DNA from 4 places in the Halalkalibacter kiskunsagensis genome. Region 2 is predicted to be linked to each of the others. Evidence: predicted binding sites of a transcription regulator. Region 2 holds the regulator's gene; each other region holds the start of a gene.
What was found. The regulator LexA, encoded in region 2, represses DNA repair genes until DNA is damaged. The targets are predictions, from matches to a motif close to CGAACATATGTTCG.
Positions count from the first base shown of each region.

Region 1 (4,316 bases), on a different contig from region 2:
ATCAGCTCGAAGACCTTTATACTTTAGTTAAGCCAACTAAGTTTCTCCACTATGTGTGGCTCTTTTTTGTGATCATACCTGTCCTTTGTCAACTCTAGTTGCACTTATCATTGAAAGTTGATCAAGCACTTGAAGCAATTTCTCTTTCCCTGCTTCTTGAATTTGAAAAGCTTGTTTCACTACTTTATTTAGTTGTTCAGATGATTGAATCGTTCCATGAATTTGGTCACGCACTAAATAGGTTAATCCGTCTCGTTGGACCTTCATTTGCACATTTTGAATCGTATTTTGTTGTTCTTTATTTGTATTGGTAGCTTCCAATTGTTGTAATGCGGTTCCCACTCGTTCCTTTGCAATTTGTTCAAGCTGAACCGCTTCTGTTATCCTCTGCTCAATAGAAAGCTTTGATTCCTTTTTTAGTGGGGTTTGATCAACAAATGGTTGCAATTGTTCAACTGCTCGTTTAATGTGAGAGTCTCTAAGAAGCAAGGTTTTCACATCGAAAGTTTTGTCCATGGCGTTTGCATCGCCCCTATTTTGCAAACGTTCGTTAGATCCGTCTCTTTTTTCTCGTACTACTGCCTCAACTTTTATTTCAGAATTTAATTCTTTTGCTAGGTCATTAATGACATCATTAAATGGACGCCCATGCAGTGCTTCATGAACAGCACGAAGATGGACCGAAGTAACTTCCAACCGTTTGTTAGCTATGGCTTGAACCGTTTTTAGTCGACTATCGACATTCCCAGCATGTAAAAAGCGTTGTAATTCAGTAACTGCGTTTTTTGTTAATGGGACACCTTTATCTAATAAGGTTGCAATAGCCTCCCTTACTTCTGGAGAAGATTGCTTCACACCCAATTGTCGCATCAATTGATCCCCATTCTGGTCAGGGTTTCTAATTTGGCCAACGCTTTTTTGGTCCGTACTCAAAACCGTAACATGAACTCCTTCGCTCGTGAGCCGAGAAACTTTTACTGTCGCTTTTTCAGCGAGAGGAACCCCTCCTTCAAACGTAGCAATCACCTCTCTTCCTTTCACCGACAATAGTGCTTCACTCGGGCCTCTTCCTTCCTTTATCGTTGCCTTAAACACGTCTCCTTCTCGAATCTGAACCGACCGCTCAGATTGCTGAGTAGATGAATGGACTTGGTGTTGAATATGCATGCCGTTCACGCTCCGCTAAATTTTTGTCTACTATTAGTATCGGTCGAGATACGAAGATGTTTACCTTATTCCTCTTCTTGTTTTTTCCAGCCCTTGCGAACAATATCTTCTCCAAACCGTTCTCGCAATTCATTCATTGTCTTATCTATTTCTTCTTGCTTTATGTCTTCTTGATACGTAAACAAATCTAATTGTTTATACGCATATTTTTTCTCAAGTAAATCATATGTACTAATCCCTAACAGACGAACAGCTTCTCCATTCCAAGCTTTCTCAAAAAGAATGTTTGCCTCACGCATTAAGTCGTCCGGTGATTGAATTGGATTCACTAGTTTCCGACTTCTAGTAATCATTTTCCAATCGTGATAACGAATGGTTATTTGCACCCCTTTTGCAAACATTTCTTTCTTCCGTAATCTTAAATGAACACGTTTAGCTAAATCATCGAATGTCGCTCGGATCATTTGTCTATTTTTCGTATCACTTCGAAGCGTCGATGAGTGACCAATCGACTTGTATACCGAATAGGCATGTGGGTTAACCGGACGGCCATCATGTCCATTCGCTCGCTCTTGAAGCACAAGACCACGCTCTCCAAACTTTCTCATCAGTAGTTCTTTGTCAGCTTTGGCTAAATCTCCAATCATACTCAGACCTAACTTCCTCCACTTTTCAACAGTCCGTTTTCCTATTCCATGCATCTCCTCGATCGGAAGCGGCCACAGTTTATTCTCTATGTCTCGTTTTCGTAAGATTGTAATTCCATTTGGCTTTTTCATATCACTAGCCATTTTTGCTAAAAATTTATTTGGAGAGATTCCAATGCTACAAGGTAGTTTTAATTCTTCAAGTATTCTCTTCTGAATATTAACAGCAAGCAACATTGGGTGAATCTCTTTCAAATAGGAAGTGAGATCTAAGTAGCCTTCATCAATTGATACTTGTTCTACGAGGGGTGTGTATGTAAAAAGTATATCGAATAATGCTTTTGAAGCAGCACGATACCGATCACCGTTTGGTCTTAGGATCAACAAAGTAGGACATAGTTTCTTCGCTTGCCAAATGGGCATCGTTGTTTTTACTCCTTTTGCTCTTGCTTCATAACTACTAGTTACGATAATTCCTCTGCGTTCTTCAGGGTTTCCGGCAATGGCCACTGGCTTTCCTTTTAACGTGGGATCATGAGCGATTTCAACAGATGCAAAAAAACTATTCATATCCAAATGAAAAATTAAACGTGCACGATTCATCCTACTAACCTCCTTAGTCTCATTATACGAAAATACGTTCGTTTTCAAAAGATAATATGTTGCATAACTAGTTCGATTTCGATAAGGTAATGATATGGTCTTTAAGTAGTAAGCGTTAGAAAACTAGCTTATCCTAGATATGCACCTTTAAAATGATGGGCAAGAACTTATAACTGGCACTTCGCTATCAAAACAGATCCTAGAAAGACTTTTAAAGGAGTGAGCCATGTATGAAACATAAAAAGCGAAAAGATTATTTGCATTACTCAGCTTTATTTGACCACATATTGCTCCTTGAAAATATCTCTCGTAAAGAAAAAGGAAAGTCACCAACAATAGCAGAAGTCTCAGCTATTGTTGGTGACTCGGAAGAACACATTTTAGAATGTATGGAACTTGGACGACCCGATGCTTATAAAACCTTACATTAACTTATTTAATAATAATTTTTCAAATTATTTTCAAACGTTCGCTTACTTCTCGAACAACTAAGAGCAATTCAAACGTTGAATCGCTCTTTCTTCATTAATCTTGTTTATTTTGATACTTCTTTAATAACTGCCACTACAGCCTCAGATAATTTCACAAGTTCAGCGATTGGCATACGTTCGTTTTTCGTATGTATTTCTTCATACCCCACCGCTAAATTAACTGTCGGGACACCATGACCAGCAAAAATATTTGCGTCACTCCCACCGCCACTTTGCAAAAGCTCTGGTGTTCTCCCGATAGAAGTCATTGCTTTTTTAGCTACCTCAACGACTTCATCACCATCACCAAGTTTAAAGCCAGGATACATAATATCTACTTCTACGGTTGCCGTTGTCCCCATCTTTAAAGCTGTGGACTCAAATGCATCTTTCATTGCTGCAACTTGTGCTTCCATTTTCTCAGGAATCAAAGACCTAGCCTCAGCTAAAATCGAAACGTGATCACAAACGATATTCGTTTGCGTTCCTCCTTCAAAACGTCCAATATTTGCTGTTGTTTCTTCATCAATTCTGCCAAGGGGCATTTTCGAAATTGCTTTGGCTGCAACCGTGATCGCAGAAATCCCTTTTTCTGGGGCAACTCCAGCATGTGCTGTTTTTCCAAGGACCGTCGCATTTACCTTTGCTTGAGTCGGAGCAGCAACAATGATATTTCCGACAGGGCCATCGCTATCAAGAGCAAACCCATACTTTGCTTTTAAATAAGAAGGATCTATTACCTTCGCTCCTACTAATCCAGATTCTTCACCAACTGTAATAATAAATTGTATCGTTCCATGTTCTAAATTTTCTTCTTTCAGAACACGGATTGCTTCAAACATCGCAGCAATTCCTGCCTTATCATCTGCACCAAGAATGGTCGTCCCATCAGTAACAACATAGCCATCTTTAATCGAAGGTTTTACGCCAACTCCAGGTACGACCGTATCCATATGAGAAGTAAAATAAATCGTATCTACCCCTTCTTTCGTTCCTTTAAGAGTACAAATTAAATTGCCTGCTGCATGCTCCGTTTTACTTGCAGCATCATCTTCCACTACTTTAATACCTAAGTCTTCAAATTTCTTTTTCAAAATAGGTGCAATTATGTCCTCATGTTTCGTCTCTGAATCAATTTGTACGAGTTCAAGAAATTCATCTACTAAGCGTTGTTCATTCACCATATGTATACTACCTCCAGTTTTTTCCGAACAATAAATTATTATAAAAACAGCCTCTATAAATGGTACCGTTCTCTCATTAAAAGCGCAAGTTCCTCGCTTTAAAGCCTATTCATTTTTTTGACAGAATTCGTAAAGGACACCTTTGGCTGATTTAGGGTGAAGAAATGCCACTTTTGCGCCTCCTGCTCCATTTACCGGTTTATCATGAATCATTTGAATGCCATTTTTCTTCATTTCTGCAATTC
Region 1 covers NZ_JAXBLX010000065.1:16,787-21,102, reverse strand. The annotation lists gene SLH51_RS22775 (hypothetical protein) at 73-1,167, opposite strand; gene SLH51_RS22770 (DNA polymerase IV) at 1,233-2,417, opposite strand; gene SLH51_RS22765 (hypothetical protein) at 2,648-2,848, shown strand; gene SLH51_RS22760 (tripeptidase T) at 2,953-4,071, opposite strand; gene mce (methylmalonyl-CoA epimerase) at 4,177-4,316, opposite strand, start outside.
Region 1: SLH51_RS22770 (DNA polymerase IV) is a predicted target of LexA. The motif match lies at 2,445-2,458, and genes of this name have one in related genera.

Region 2 (4,316 bases):
AAAGATTTTGTTTTCTGAAAGTAGTGAACTGATTTCTAATAATGATATCCTTTTACTTCTGTATTGTAATCTGCTTGTCTATCACTAATAATGAATGAGAGGTGGTTAGATGAGTAAAAAGACAGTTCTCTTAATCATGTATGTTTTATCTTTCCTGTTCTTCTTACGTAGTGTATTTCGAATAATGGTGAATGAAGGAACTGGTGGCTATGGCATGGTGATTGTTAGTGCTTTAGTTATGACGCTTATTCTTCGTATTTATTTAAAAGAAAGAAGAAAAGAGAAGGAAAAGCAAGAAATTAAAACAGCATCCGAATAATTAGGATGCTGTTTTCCATTTGAGGAAAACGAACTAAAAAAGAACCTGCCCAAGAAATGACAAGTTCACTTACCTTTAATGTATAGTTCGAAATACGCCAATAACTTTGCCCAGTACTGAACATTCTTTTAGTAGAATGGGAGCCATTGTTGAATTTTCTGGTTGCAGACGAATATAATCCTTTTCTCTGAAAAAGCGTTTTACTGTTGCTTCGTCATCTTCTGTCATCGCCACAATAATATCTCCATTATTAGCAGTTTGCTGCTGCCGAACAATGACCATATCCCCGTCGAATATTCCTGCTTCTATCATACTGTCCCCTTGAATGACAAGAACATACACTTTGTCATCAGAAACAAGGTGTTCTGGTAGGGGAAGATAGTCTTCAACATTTTCAATTGCTGTGATTGGTAGACCTGCAGTAACTTTCCCGAGAACCGGTACATATGTAGTCTTCTTATCTGGAAGTGAAACAGTTTCATTATCTAGTGATAATACTTCAATTGCCCTTGGTTTCGTAGGATCTCTCCTAATAAACCCTTTTTTTTCTAAACGTGAAAGATGTCCGTGAACAGTAGAACTTGAAGCAAGTCCGACAGCCTCTCCAATCTCTCGAACGGAAGGGGGATATCCTTTCTTTTTCACTTCAATTTTAATAAAGTCTAGTATTTCGAGCTGCCGTTTTGATAGCTTTGTCATATAGTACACCTCACTTACTTTCCTAATTATCTAAATTGTACCATGCGAACATATGTAATGCAAACGTTAGTTCTAAAAAAACGTTGACACAAACGAGCGTTCGTATTATCATAAACACGAACAAACATTCTTATTCGGGGTGAATACAATGATTAAACGTTTTACAAGTCAAGAAATCTTTATAATTTTAGCAGCATTGTTTGTACTGTTCTTTATGTATTTAACAATTATTATATCTGCATCGCCAATTGAAGCAAGTGATCTACATGACGAAGTTGAACTAACGGTGGCTTCTGCTGAATTTAAATCTATGTCCGAGCAAACTAGTCATAAATCTCGTTTCTTAGCCGTAAATTCAAATGATGAAAGCAATAACGATGAATAAAGCATTGATTTATTGCCGTGTTAGTACGGATAAAAAAGACCAAGAAACTTCATTAAAAAGGCAAGCAAATGAACTTGTGAAATTAGCTGAGCTGCATAATTTGCATGTTGAAGAAATTATTGAAGAAAGAGCAAGTGGATACGATGTTGATCGTGATGGAATACTTACTGTATTAACGCGTTTAGGAGAAGGAACAGTGCAAGCTCTATTGATTCAAGATGATACTCGATTAGGAAGAGGACACGCGAAAATTGCTTTACTGCACCAACTGCGAAAGTTAAATGTTCAATTATTAACAATACAAGATCATGGGGACTTAACTTTATCGGAAGCTGATGAGATGGTGTTAGAAATAGTCTCAATTGTAGAGGAGTTTCAACGGAAATTACATAATAGTAAAATACGAAGAGGGATGAATGAAGCTATTAAAAATGGTTATCGTCCAGAAGCTAATTTAAAAAGAGGGGTTAGTGGCGGGCGAATGAAAAAACAAGCTCCTTTAGAAGAGATTATCAGGCTTCGAAAAATGGATTTAACTTTTCATGATATAGCAGCAACGTTAAGAGGGTTCGGATATGATATTTCTAAAGCAACTGTGCACAGACGTTATCAAGAATATCAGAATCAGCAAATGAGCGAATAGTCGTACTTCATAAAAACAAGCTGTTTTGGTTGAAAACATAGTCCTGATCATGTAAAGTAGGGAAATGAATGTTTGTTGAAAGAGAGGGTTTTTACGTGCTATCAAAGGAAAAACTAAATAGAATTAATGAATTGTCTAAGCGGGCGAAAACGACAGGATTAACGAAACAAGAAGAAAAGGAACAACAAACGCTTCGCAAAGAGTACATCCAGACATTTCGGAAGTCGTTCAAAAACCAGCTACATTCCGTCACGGTTGTGGATGAAAATGGAAACGATGTTACTCCAGACACGTTAAAAGAAAGCAAAAAAAATCAAAATAAACCGATGCATTGATCAGTCTCCAGTTTAGTCTTTGGAGGCTTTTTTGTGTAAACCTTCCTTCTGTTTGAATGCTTGTGAAAATTAAGGATAAAGTATAAGATGAAAAAGGTAGATATACATTTTAGTTTATTATGGAAGGTAGGGTATTATTATGTCGAAACAAGTAGATCAACTTGCCGTCAATACAATTCGTACATTATCGATTGATAGTGTGGAAAAAGCCAATTCAGGCCATCCGGGGATGCCAATGGGGGCAGCACCTATGGCGTATAGTCTTTGGACACAATTTATGAATCATAACCCAGCAAATCCGGATTGGGCGAATAGAGATCGCTTTGTGCTATCTGCAGGTCACGGATCAATGTTACTATACAGCCTATTACATTTAACTGGCTATGATTTGTCTTTAGAGGAGTTACAAAACTTCCGTCAATGGGGAAGCAAAACACCAGGCCATCCTGAATATGGGCATACACCAGGTGTTGAAGCAACAACTGGACCTCTCGGACAAGGGGTAGCAATGGCGGTTGGAATGGCGATGGCAGAACGTCACTTAGCAAGCACTTACAACAAAGACGATTTCGAAGTTGTCAATCACTATACATATTCTATTTGTGGTGACGGAGATTTAATGGAAGGTGTTTCGGCAGAGGCAGCTTCACTAGCTGGGCATCTTAAATTAGGTCGTCTGGTCGTTCTTTATGATTCAAATGATATTTCATTAGATGGAGATCTTCACATTTCGTTCTCAGAAAGTGTGGAAGATCGTTACAAAGCTTACGGTTGGCAAGTGATTCGTGTAGAAGATGGAACTGATTTGGATGAAATAAATCGTGCTATAGAAGCAGCAAAGCAAGATGAGCGTCCAACTTTAATTGAGGTGAAAACAGTTATTGGCTATGGATCACCTAATAAATCAGGGAAATCAGCTTCGCATGGTGCACCACTTGGAAAAGACGAAGTGCTTCTTACAAAGTCCTCGTATGACTGGACACATGAAGAGGAATTTCATGTTCCTCAAGCTGTAAGTGAATTATTTTCTTCTGTCAAAGCAGAAGGGGAGAAAAAAGAAGCAGAGTGGAATGAACTTTTCGCAAAGTATAAACAAGCTTATCCTGAATTAGCTGCTCAATTTAAGCGTTCGATTACTGGAGAATTACCTGAAGGCTGGGACTCAGAAGCGCCTGTTTATGAGCCTGCTTCAAGCGTAGCAACTCGTTCTTCTTCAGGCGAAGCATTAAACGCTTTTGCTAAAGCGGTTCCTGAATTGTTTGGAGGATCTGCTGACCTTGCTGGATCAAATAAGACATACATGAAAGATTTAGGTGACTACTCCCGCGACAATTACGAGGGTCGTAACATTTGGTTTGGCGTTCGTGAGTTTGCAATGGGTTCTGCGATCAATGGGATGGCACTTCATGGTGGATTAAAAGTATTCGGTGCTACATTCTTTGTATTCTCGGATTATTTACGTCCGGCTATTCGCTTAGCGGCATTAATGAAACTGCCAGTTATTTATGTCTTTACTCATGATAGTATCGCGGTTGGAGAAGACGGACCAACTCATGAACCGGTTGAACAACTCCCAGCACTACGTGCGATGCCTGGCTTGTCTGTTATTCGTCCTGGTGATAGTAATGAGACAGTTGCTGCTTGGAAAGTTGCTCTTGAAAGTAAAGATACTCCAACAGCGCTTGTATTAACTCGTCAAAACTTAAAGACGCTAGATCATACTGCTGAGCTTGCATATGAAGGCGTTAAGAAAGGTGCTTATATTGCTTCTAAATCAAGTGGGGAAACGGACGTTCTTTTACTTGCATCTGGTTCTGAAGTACCTTTAGCAGTTGAAGCTCAAATGGCGCTAGAAAAAGATGGCATTCATGCAGACGTTGTAAGTATGCCGAGCTGGGATCGCTTTGAGGCTCAACCGCAATCTTACAAAGACGA
Region 2 covers NZ_JAXBLX010000010.1:25,942-30,257, forward strand. The annotation lists gene SLH51_RS07600 (hypothetical protein) at 110-319, shown strand; gene lexA (transcriptional repressor LexA) at 395-1,018, opposite strand; gene SLH51_RS07610 (hypothetical protein) at 1,167-1,403, shown strand; gene SLH51_RS07615 (YneB family resolvase-like protein) at 1,396-2,046, shown strand; gene SLH51_RS07620 (DUF896 domain-containing protein) at 2,142-2,381, shown strand; gene tkt (transketolase) at 2,521-4,316, shown strand, end outside.

Region 3 (4,316 bases), on a different contig from region 2:
TCGTTTCCCATAGTTGCGTAGCATTCATCTCTCCAAGACCTTTATAACGTTGAAGTGTATAGCCTCGACCCACTAACTTTGTTGCTTTATCTAGTTCACGTTCGTCCCACGCATATTCAATTACCTCTTTCTTTCCGCTTCCTTTGCTAACTTTGTACAAAGGTGGTAAAGCAATGTACACTTTGCCAACATCAAATAGTGGACGCATATACCGGTAAAAGAAGGTTAGCAAAAGGACTTGAATATGAGCACCATCTGTATCAGCATCTGTCATGATGACAATTTTATCATAATTGACATCATCTAATGTAAAGTCAGCTCCAACTCCAGCTCCAATTGTATGGATAATCGTACGTATTTCTTCGTTTTTCATAATGTCTTCAAGTTTTGCTTTTTCAGTATTGATTACTTTTCCACGGAGGGGAAGTACAGCCTGGAACTTACGGTCACGGCCTTGTTTAGCCGAACCTCCAGCTGAATCACCCTCAACTAAATATAGTTCATTTCTTTGCGGGTTTTTCGATTGGGCTGGAGTTAGTTTCCCACTTAAAAGAACATCTCTTCGTTTGCTCTTTTTTCCATTGCGCGCATCTTCTCGAGCTTTTCTGGCCGCTTCTCGGGCTTGCTGTGCTTTTAAAGATTTTTTGATCAGCATCATACTAACATCAGGATTTTCTTCAAAGAAATAGGATAGCTTTTCTGAAACGACACCATCAACTGCTGATCGTGCTTCTGAGGTCCCTAGTTTCCCTTTTGTTTGTCCTTCAAATTGTAGCTTTTGTTCAGGAACTCGAACGGAAATAATCGAAGTAAACCCTTCGCGAATATCTGACCCGTCTAGGTTTTTATCTTTTTCTTTTAATAGCTTTACTTTTCTAGCATATTCATTGACTGCACGTGTCATGGCTGCTTTTGCACCGAGTTCATGTGTGCCACCATCTTTTGTACGTACATTATTTACAAAGGATAAGACATTTTCCGTATATCCATCGTTAAATTGAAATGCGAACTCAACTTCAATATTATTTTGTTCTCCTTGAAAGAAAACAACTGGACTTAATGTTTCTTTATCCTCATTTAAATATTCTACAAACGCTTCAATCCCGTTTTCGAAATAGAATTCTTGCTGGGTACCTTCTCCGCGCAAATCAACAAGCTCTATTTTTAATCCTTTTAATAAGAAAGCGGCTTCACGCAGACGCTCTGTCAAAGTTTCAATGTTATACGCTGTTGAACTAAAAATTGTCGTATCAGGCTTAAAGTGAATCATTGTTCCTGATTTGCGTGTTTTCCCTACTTTCTCTAAAGATGTAACTGGTTTTCCACCATTTTCAAAACGCTGTTTATAAGTTTGTCCATCTCGTCTTATTTCTACAACGAGCCATTCAGAAAGTGCATTTACGACCGAAGCTCCTACACCGTGAAGACCTCCACTTGTGGCATATCCACCTTGACCAAATTTCCCACCAGCGTGAAGGACGGTCAAAATAACTTCAGGTGTTGGCTTTCCCGACCGGTGCATACCTGTTGGCATCCCTCGTCCTTCATCCGTAACAGATATACTATTATCATTGTGAACCGTAACGTTTATGTATGATCCGTGTCCAGCTAATGCTTCATCAACGGAGTTATCAACTATTTCATAGACAAGATGATGAAGACCGCGCGCATCCGTACTTCCTATGTACATCCCAGGGCGCTTTCTAACGGCTTCAAGACCTTCTAACACTTGTATTGATTCATCGTTATAATCCATAGTTTGTTTCTTAGTCAAATTTTGGTTCTCCTTTCAACATGCTACTCCAAGTATTGTAGCACAAGCGAACGAATGTTTTGATCCTGACGACAGTGCTGCTTAATCTATTGTAGCGGTTATTTCAGTATTCGCAACCTCTTTTCCATTATCCTGCATTTTCTTCAACATTCAAAAAAAGAAAAAGAAGTGCTAAATAACCTTATTATCCTTAGTTAAGATAAGATCCATGCTAGTCAGAATTATGTAAAAAAATCCTTACACCTGTAGCCCTACTACGAGTAAACTTCTCATAGTAGGGCTTACAGAGTTCGCTGCTAATGCCAAGTCCCATCTAATTCGTGTGAGACAGACTTTTCAAAACATTTATTTCCATTTTGCATGTTCGACTTTAATACATCGATTCATCACTGTTTTTATTCCTTTTTCTGTTAACATTTCATATGCTTCTTCATTTTCTAAACCAAGTTGTGCCCAAAATGATTTTGCTTCTACTTCGATTGTCTCTTTTGCAACCTCTGGCAAAAATTCACTCCGTCTAAAAACATTTACAATATCAATGTCCCCTTCAATTTCTTTTAAGGAGCCAACAGCTTTTACTCCTAAAACTTCATCAACAGAAGGATTAACTGGAATAATCTCATACCCAGCATTTTGCATTGCTTCTGATACCATATAAGACGTCCGGTCAGGGTTTGCAGAGAGCCCAACGACTGCTATACGTTTGCTCTCTTGCAATAATTGTTTGATTTCCTCATTACTTGGATACTGAATACTCAACATCATCACTCCTTCAGATTTATCGTAATCTTTTCAGCGCATTACATATATATTCCTACAATGACTGAAAAAAAAACGTTTAATTTTATCAAAATAGCAAAAACTAACAATATCTATATGCAAAGGGAGGACAAAAATTTGAAAAATCATCCCATGTTGCTTATGTTACGCTCTCATTTTTGGTTTATCCCTGCTTTATATGGAACGGTCTCTATCGTTGTAGCTGGAGTGAGTGTATATATCGATTCAATTATTAAAAAAGACTTTTTACCTACTGTTTTTATTGTAGACTTGAGCCTAGCACAAACGTTATTAAGTACAATCACATCATCCCTCTTAACAATGACGACCATTTCATTCTCAACAATCATGGTCGTACTAACAACATATTTATCGCAATTTTCACCACGAACGATGCAAGATTTCTTAACAGATGTACATACTCAACGAATTCTTGGTGTTTTTATTGGTGGTTTTGTCTATTCATTAATCTTATTATTGCTATTGCGCGAATCGAATCAGCAATTTCACTTTCTCTCTCCGACTTTAGCAGTGGTTTATGCCATTATTTGTGTTGGTTTCTTTGTATTTTTTGTCCATCATGTTGGGAGGTGGATACAAGTTAGCAATTTAATTCATCATATTACAACGAATACTATTAAATCCATTCATGAAAATTACGAGGATGCAAAGATTCAAGCAGCTGATGAGCCTTGGAAAGATTGGGAAAGTGAAGAACTTAACTTAGTGGAACCGAGTTATATGCCCGCTGCAAAATCAGGATATTTGTTGGTCATTGAACTTGATAAATTAGTTGAGCTAGCAAGTACAGATAACATCATTGTTAAAGTCGAAGTGGGACTTGGTGATTTTATAGAAAAAGGATCACCTATTCTATCTTTTTGGGGGAGTGAAAAGAATTTAGATCAGTCTGATTACCAAGCTTTATTTCATGTTGGAGAAGAGAGAGCAACGATTCAAGATATAGATTTTGGACTGACAAAACTAGTGGAGATCACATTACGCGCCCTCTCACCCGGAATAAATGACCCGAATACTGCGATTAGCGGCATTCGCGCTCTTGCAAGGATTTTAACCGTTTTAGCAAAAAAGAACCTTCACCGCTCCTTTTACAATGACGAACACGAGAGCCTTCGTGTTATGGTGAGGCAACGACATTTTGAAGATTATCTTTACCGTTGCTACTACCAAATACGTCATTACGGGATTGAGGATATATCTGTTGTCGCTGCTATGATTGATTCCTTACAATTAATTGCAACACAAAATGACAAAAAGACAAAAGGAATGATTTGGAAATTTTCTCGTTACATTCAGCAAGGCATAAAACAAGAATCATTACTCGAACTTGATCGAACCTATATAAATGAAAAAATCCAACAGTTAGCAATCCAAACAGAACACGCTAACGATTATCACCCGTTATAAAATCTTTCAAAAAGGGTGGGGTTCCCTAGTTGAAAGATCTTTAAGCAATGAGCGAAGCATTTGCTATCTTTTTAGCCTGCTTTGAACGCTTTTTTCAAAGCAGGCGCGCAGAGTGCAGAGCATTGCTTCTTCTTTAAATAAAAGGTTGGGGTTCATTGAAAAATCTTTAAGCAATGTGTATAGCTCTGTTATCTTTTAAGCATGCCTTCGATTAAAAGCGCTTTCATATTAGTATTAAAACATAAGTGCCGATCCATTTAACCATTGACCACCATCTAGTGTGATACACTCACCATTTATATACTGCGCTTCTTTTGAAAAGAGAAATGCTGCA
Region 3 covers NZ_JAXBLX010000045.1:13,204-17,519, reverse strand. The annotation lists gene parE (DNA topoisomerase IV subunit B) at 1-1,756, opposite strand, end outside; gene SLH51_RS19845 (CoA-binding protein) at 2,120-2,533, opposite strand; gene SLH51_RS19840 (DUF2254 domain-containing protein) at 2,672-3,982, shown strand; gene fadH (2,4-dienoyl-CoA reductase) at 4,217-4,316, opposite strand, start outside.
Region 3: parE (DNA topoisomerase IV subunit B) is a predicted target of LexA. The motif match lies at 1,822-1,835, and genes of this name have one in related genera.

Region 4 (4,316 bases), on a different contig from region 2:
GTTGGTCTGAAACAAATGGAAGAAGGTGGGTTAAAAACTTTAAAGCATACATACCTACTGAATTATATAGGAATAAAGTTATGTACACCATGGAGTCATTAAGAATAATGACATTCCTTAAGAAATTGAATGAAACAGGTTTAACAATTCCAGAAATTAAACAAATATTAAACAAAGAGGGACTACCGAAAGATGAAAGAGAAGAGCAACAATTAATAGAAAAACACAAAGTAGTACGGGGGCATAAAGATTACAATGAAGATATAAAAGATACGATCCCTTCTACTGGGGACATGATGATTCCTTATTTAGAGCTAATTAGAGATGGTAGAGCATATTCAGCTAGTGAGATTACAGAAAAGTTAGTCGATTCCTTTAAGCTAAGTGAAGAACAAAGACTTATGAAGTATGAAAATAACTCGGATATCATATTTCTTTCAAGAGTACGGAGTGTAAGGTACAGCTTAAAGAAAGAAAATTATATCGATGAAGTTAATAAGCTTACATATCAAATTACCAATGAGGGTCTTGAATTACTTAACGAAAGTAAAGGTGAGATCAAAGAAGAAATTGAAGAATTAGAGAAAGTAGTAGATCCCCTAACAATTGTTAAGGAGAAATTGGATGAATTAAAAAATGAACTAGCCGATAATTTATTGAAGCAATTAAGAATTGTTCATTGGATGAAGTTTGAGGATATTGTTGTTGAGCTACTTACTGTGATGGGCTATGGAGACGGAAAAGTTACTCAAAGATCGAATGATGAAGGTTTGGATGGAGTTATTAAAGAGGATAAATTGGGTCTAGATAATATCTATGTCCAAGCCAAACGGTATGCTGCTAATAATTCTGTTGGACGTGACGTTGTGCAAAGCTTCTCTGGCGCTTTAGATGGAAAAGGGGCACGAAAAGGTGTCTTTATTACAACCTCTTACTTTACAGATAATGCAAGAAAATATGCTGAACGACTAGAAGCGAAGAAAATTATTCTAATTGATGGTACTGAATTGTCTAAGTTAATGATTGATCATAATGTTGGTGTTGATATTAGTCATACATTTATAGTGAAAGCTATCGACTATGATTATTTTAAAGATGAATAATTTATTTGAAATTAACGAGGGTACTTATAGTAAAAGGAAGTAAAGATATTAGCCTTACAGGAATATGTGGTTATGATTAGTTTCCATGAGTATATAATAATTTCACACAGAGAAATAAGGCTTTATATAGAATTATAGCTAAAAACAATCATTTCAATGACTGGGGAAGATTCACATGGAAGAGAAAAGAGCAGACAGAAATAATAAGAAAGATATTGAATTCGGAGCAATTTTTACATTAATAGGTGTTTTTATATTTATTGTTATTGTTTCATTCGTATATTTCTCAAAAGAGGAAGAGACAACAGTAACCACAGTTCAAAGAATTATTAGCTTTAATGGTGAAGACTATGAGAAGCTCTATGCTCAGTTAGAAGAGGGAATGACTATAGAGGAAGCAAAAGGTCTCTTTAATGGAGAGCCAGATACAGTAGGAGATGAATATTGGGAAGATGGTGTAAAATATCAAACTTTTTGGTGGCATGGTGACGATGACTCTAACATAGGATGCGATTTTGTTGATGATGTTTGTGATTATAAGAATGGATGGTCAGTAGAAGGTGGACGGAAAAAAGAGTAATGAATACATGGTATGTTTAGTATTAAAAATATAAATTTTAAAGGAGCTTACCTTGTATGTACAATTGTAGCTGGTAGGTGAACCCTTTTTTTATGGAAAATATTTTAATGCTCATTTTAATACCAACTTGGTTGACTTTTGTTCCAACTATTATATACTGTGAATTAAGAAATAGGGAGCTAAGGTGTCCTACCACCTTAGCTCGTCCGACTAATTTACTAAGTAGCTCACCTTGTGTTTTTGGGAATAAGGGTGGGCTATTTTGCTATTTGTAGAACAAATTGTAGAGTCAGAATAAGTAATGATCCAGCTGTAAATAAGAGCATTAACAAATTTGTATTTTTCTTCAATACTACCACCTCCATTGCTATTCTAGTTGAAGTGGACAATGCTCGTCCCTTTCACTGAGCTAACCTTACCACATAAATTGAATCAGATTCAATATATTGTGCTCATTTTTATTTTGAATACACCATATATTGTGTCCGATTCTATTTTGATGCTATTTGTCAACTTTGCATTGGGTTAAAAAAGGTAGTACTAATGAAATAAAGTGAGTTTATTCCATATTTTCACGTTATTTTGAATGAATTTTAGTATTGTAATTATTGGTTTGATTGCAACTTCTTGCGCTATTTAAAATTGAAAGCATAATAAAAATTGCTTAATAAAATAATACTTAGAGCTGAATTGGAGGAGTAAGCGTTAAATGACTCCTTTTTGTCTCGTTTGAGCATATCGTACTAAGAAGGAGTCTGTAATTTTATTTGGATGAAGAATGATACTTTTTTTGCTAAAATAATAATAAGCCCTCATTACCATCATGTGAGGGCTTTTACATGGTTAGACATAATCTATTCGCGAGATGTTTGTTCACTGTATAGAAACCATGTTAATTAAATATTATCCAGTAAATGTAAATATTATTCATGTTAGATAATCAGACTTAATATGTTGAGGTATGTCTCTTTTTAGCTATTATTAAATAAAAAGGAGACATACCTATGCAAATTAATGAAACTCCTGCTTTCTCCCCGACATTACATACGATACAAGCTTTCAGAAAGCTCTTTGAAATTGAAAATATACTACGTAATCTAATTGTTGAATTTAATCCTGATTACAAAAAGCGTGTATACAATCCAACGTTAGGTACTCTTATTAGCATAGGTGAAAAAGTTGTTCCACGAAAAAGTATTAACAGGTGACACGTTATCAAAACTTTATTGGGTCATTGATATCAGAAATAAAGTTTGCCATATGGATAATGTAACTGAGAGAGAGTATAACCGTATAAATGAATGCTGGAAGTCTTTGATGACCAACTTTAAAGCCTTTCAACACTCTTCAGACAATCAATATCCACAAACTCAAAGTCATCATCATTAAGCCTTATTTTAATCCGCTTTGACTGCATATCTACCCTGTCGATAACCCCGACTACATCTTTATAAAAACCATCATTCCAGTAAGATAGAGAAATTTGCAATTCGTAATTGAGTGAGTCCATAACTACAATTCCTATTTCCTGCAATTCCTGTTCTTCTAATTCAGGCTTAGGTACTTTCTTGTGTTCTTCTTTAAGCTTTCTAAGTGCTTCAACGTGCTCGGGCAGCATAATACGTGAGCCTTCCCAGCGCATATTAGATCCTTTTGATATTTTATTATGTAACATTGAGAACACCTCACTTATAATGTATCCCTATTATATGCGAATATATGTTCGTTCATCAATCAAAAAGTAAAGCCCTCACTAAGATGGCAAGTGGGGCTTTCTTACATGGTAAATTGATTTTTTTTTGGGTGTTTGCTATTGATGAGAGCAACCATGTTAACATTATGATATCCAATTAATTGGAAAAATATTCTGTGTCTAATTTCCTTATTGTGGCGGTTTGTTATATGCAAAAAGACCCATGTACTCTATGCCTAATAATTCTTTCCTTTCCTGTTCAGCGATTTGTAATAGCTTGCTTTTTGCTACATCGGCAGATATGTTATTTTCAATATTAATTTTGGCTTCACGCTTCTCAACTACACCATCTTTGTCTTTTAATTCAATCATAAACGAATGATAATTCATAAAAATCAACTCCAATTAATCCAACTTTATTAAGTGTATACATTTTGTTTGCACACTATAATTCCTTTTCAATTCCTTCTCAATACGCCACTAATATCACAGTGTAGACGACTTCTTGTTTCACTAACGCTACCCTTTAGAATAAGAAATCTTTATAACCACTTGATTTCAATTTCTCTATTGAAGTTGGCATCATTAATGATTAAGGGTTAAATATCGTTAAAAGTTTTAGCTTTACTAATTCTGTATGCAACTAAGTAGATAACAATATAAATTGGGAATGAATAAAAAGGAGTCCATTGCCCAGATGAATATAATCCTATCCATTCAATTAAAGGTTCACCTATAAAAGAGATAAATGTTGAATATATAATCGCTTTTAAAAAAGGATGTAATGTTGGTTTAAATTGTAACCACAGCATAGTTATTACTGGTATCAAGGAAAAATCCCAAGGAGAAAAGCTGGGAATAGTAGGGAGGAGTTTACCAGAATAATGCCATACTCCGAAAACCACCCCTAAGAAGTCTAACCATGAAGTAACAAGCATCG
Region 4 covers NZ_JAXBLX010000020.1:34,925-39,240, forward strand. The annotation lists gene SLH51_RS13040 (restriction endonuclease) at 1-1,103, shown strand, start outside; gene SLH51_RS13045 (hypothetical protein) at 1,279-1,683, shown strand; gene SLH51_RS13050 (hypothetical protein) at 2,688-2,891, shown strand; gene SLH51_RS13055 (YolD-like family protein) at 3,011-3,358, opposite strand; gene SLH51_RS13060 (hypothetical protein) at 3,566-3,766, opposite strand; gene SLH51_RS13065 (CBO0543 family protein) at 3,976-4,316, opposite strand, start outside.
Region 4: SLH51_RS13055 (YolD-like family protein) is a predicted target of LexA. The motif match lies at 3,396-3,409, and genes of this name have one in related genera.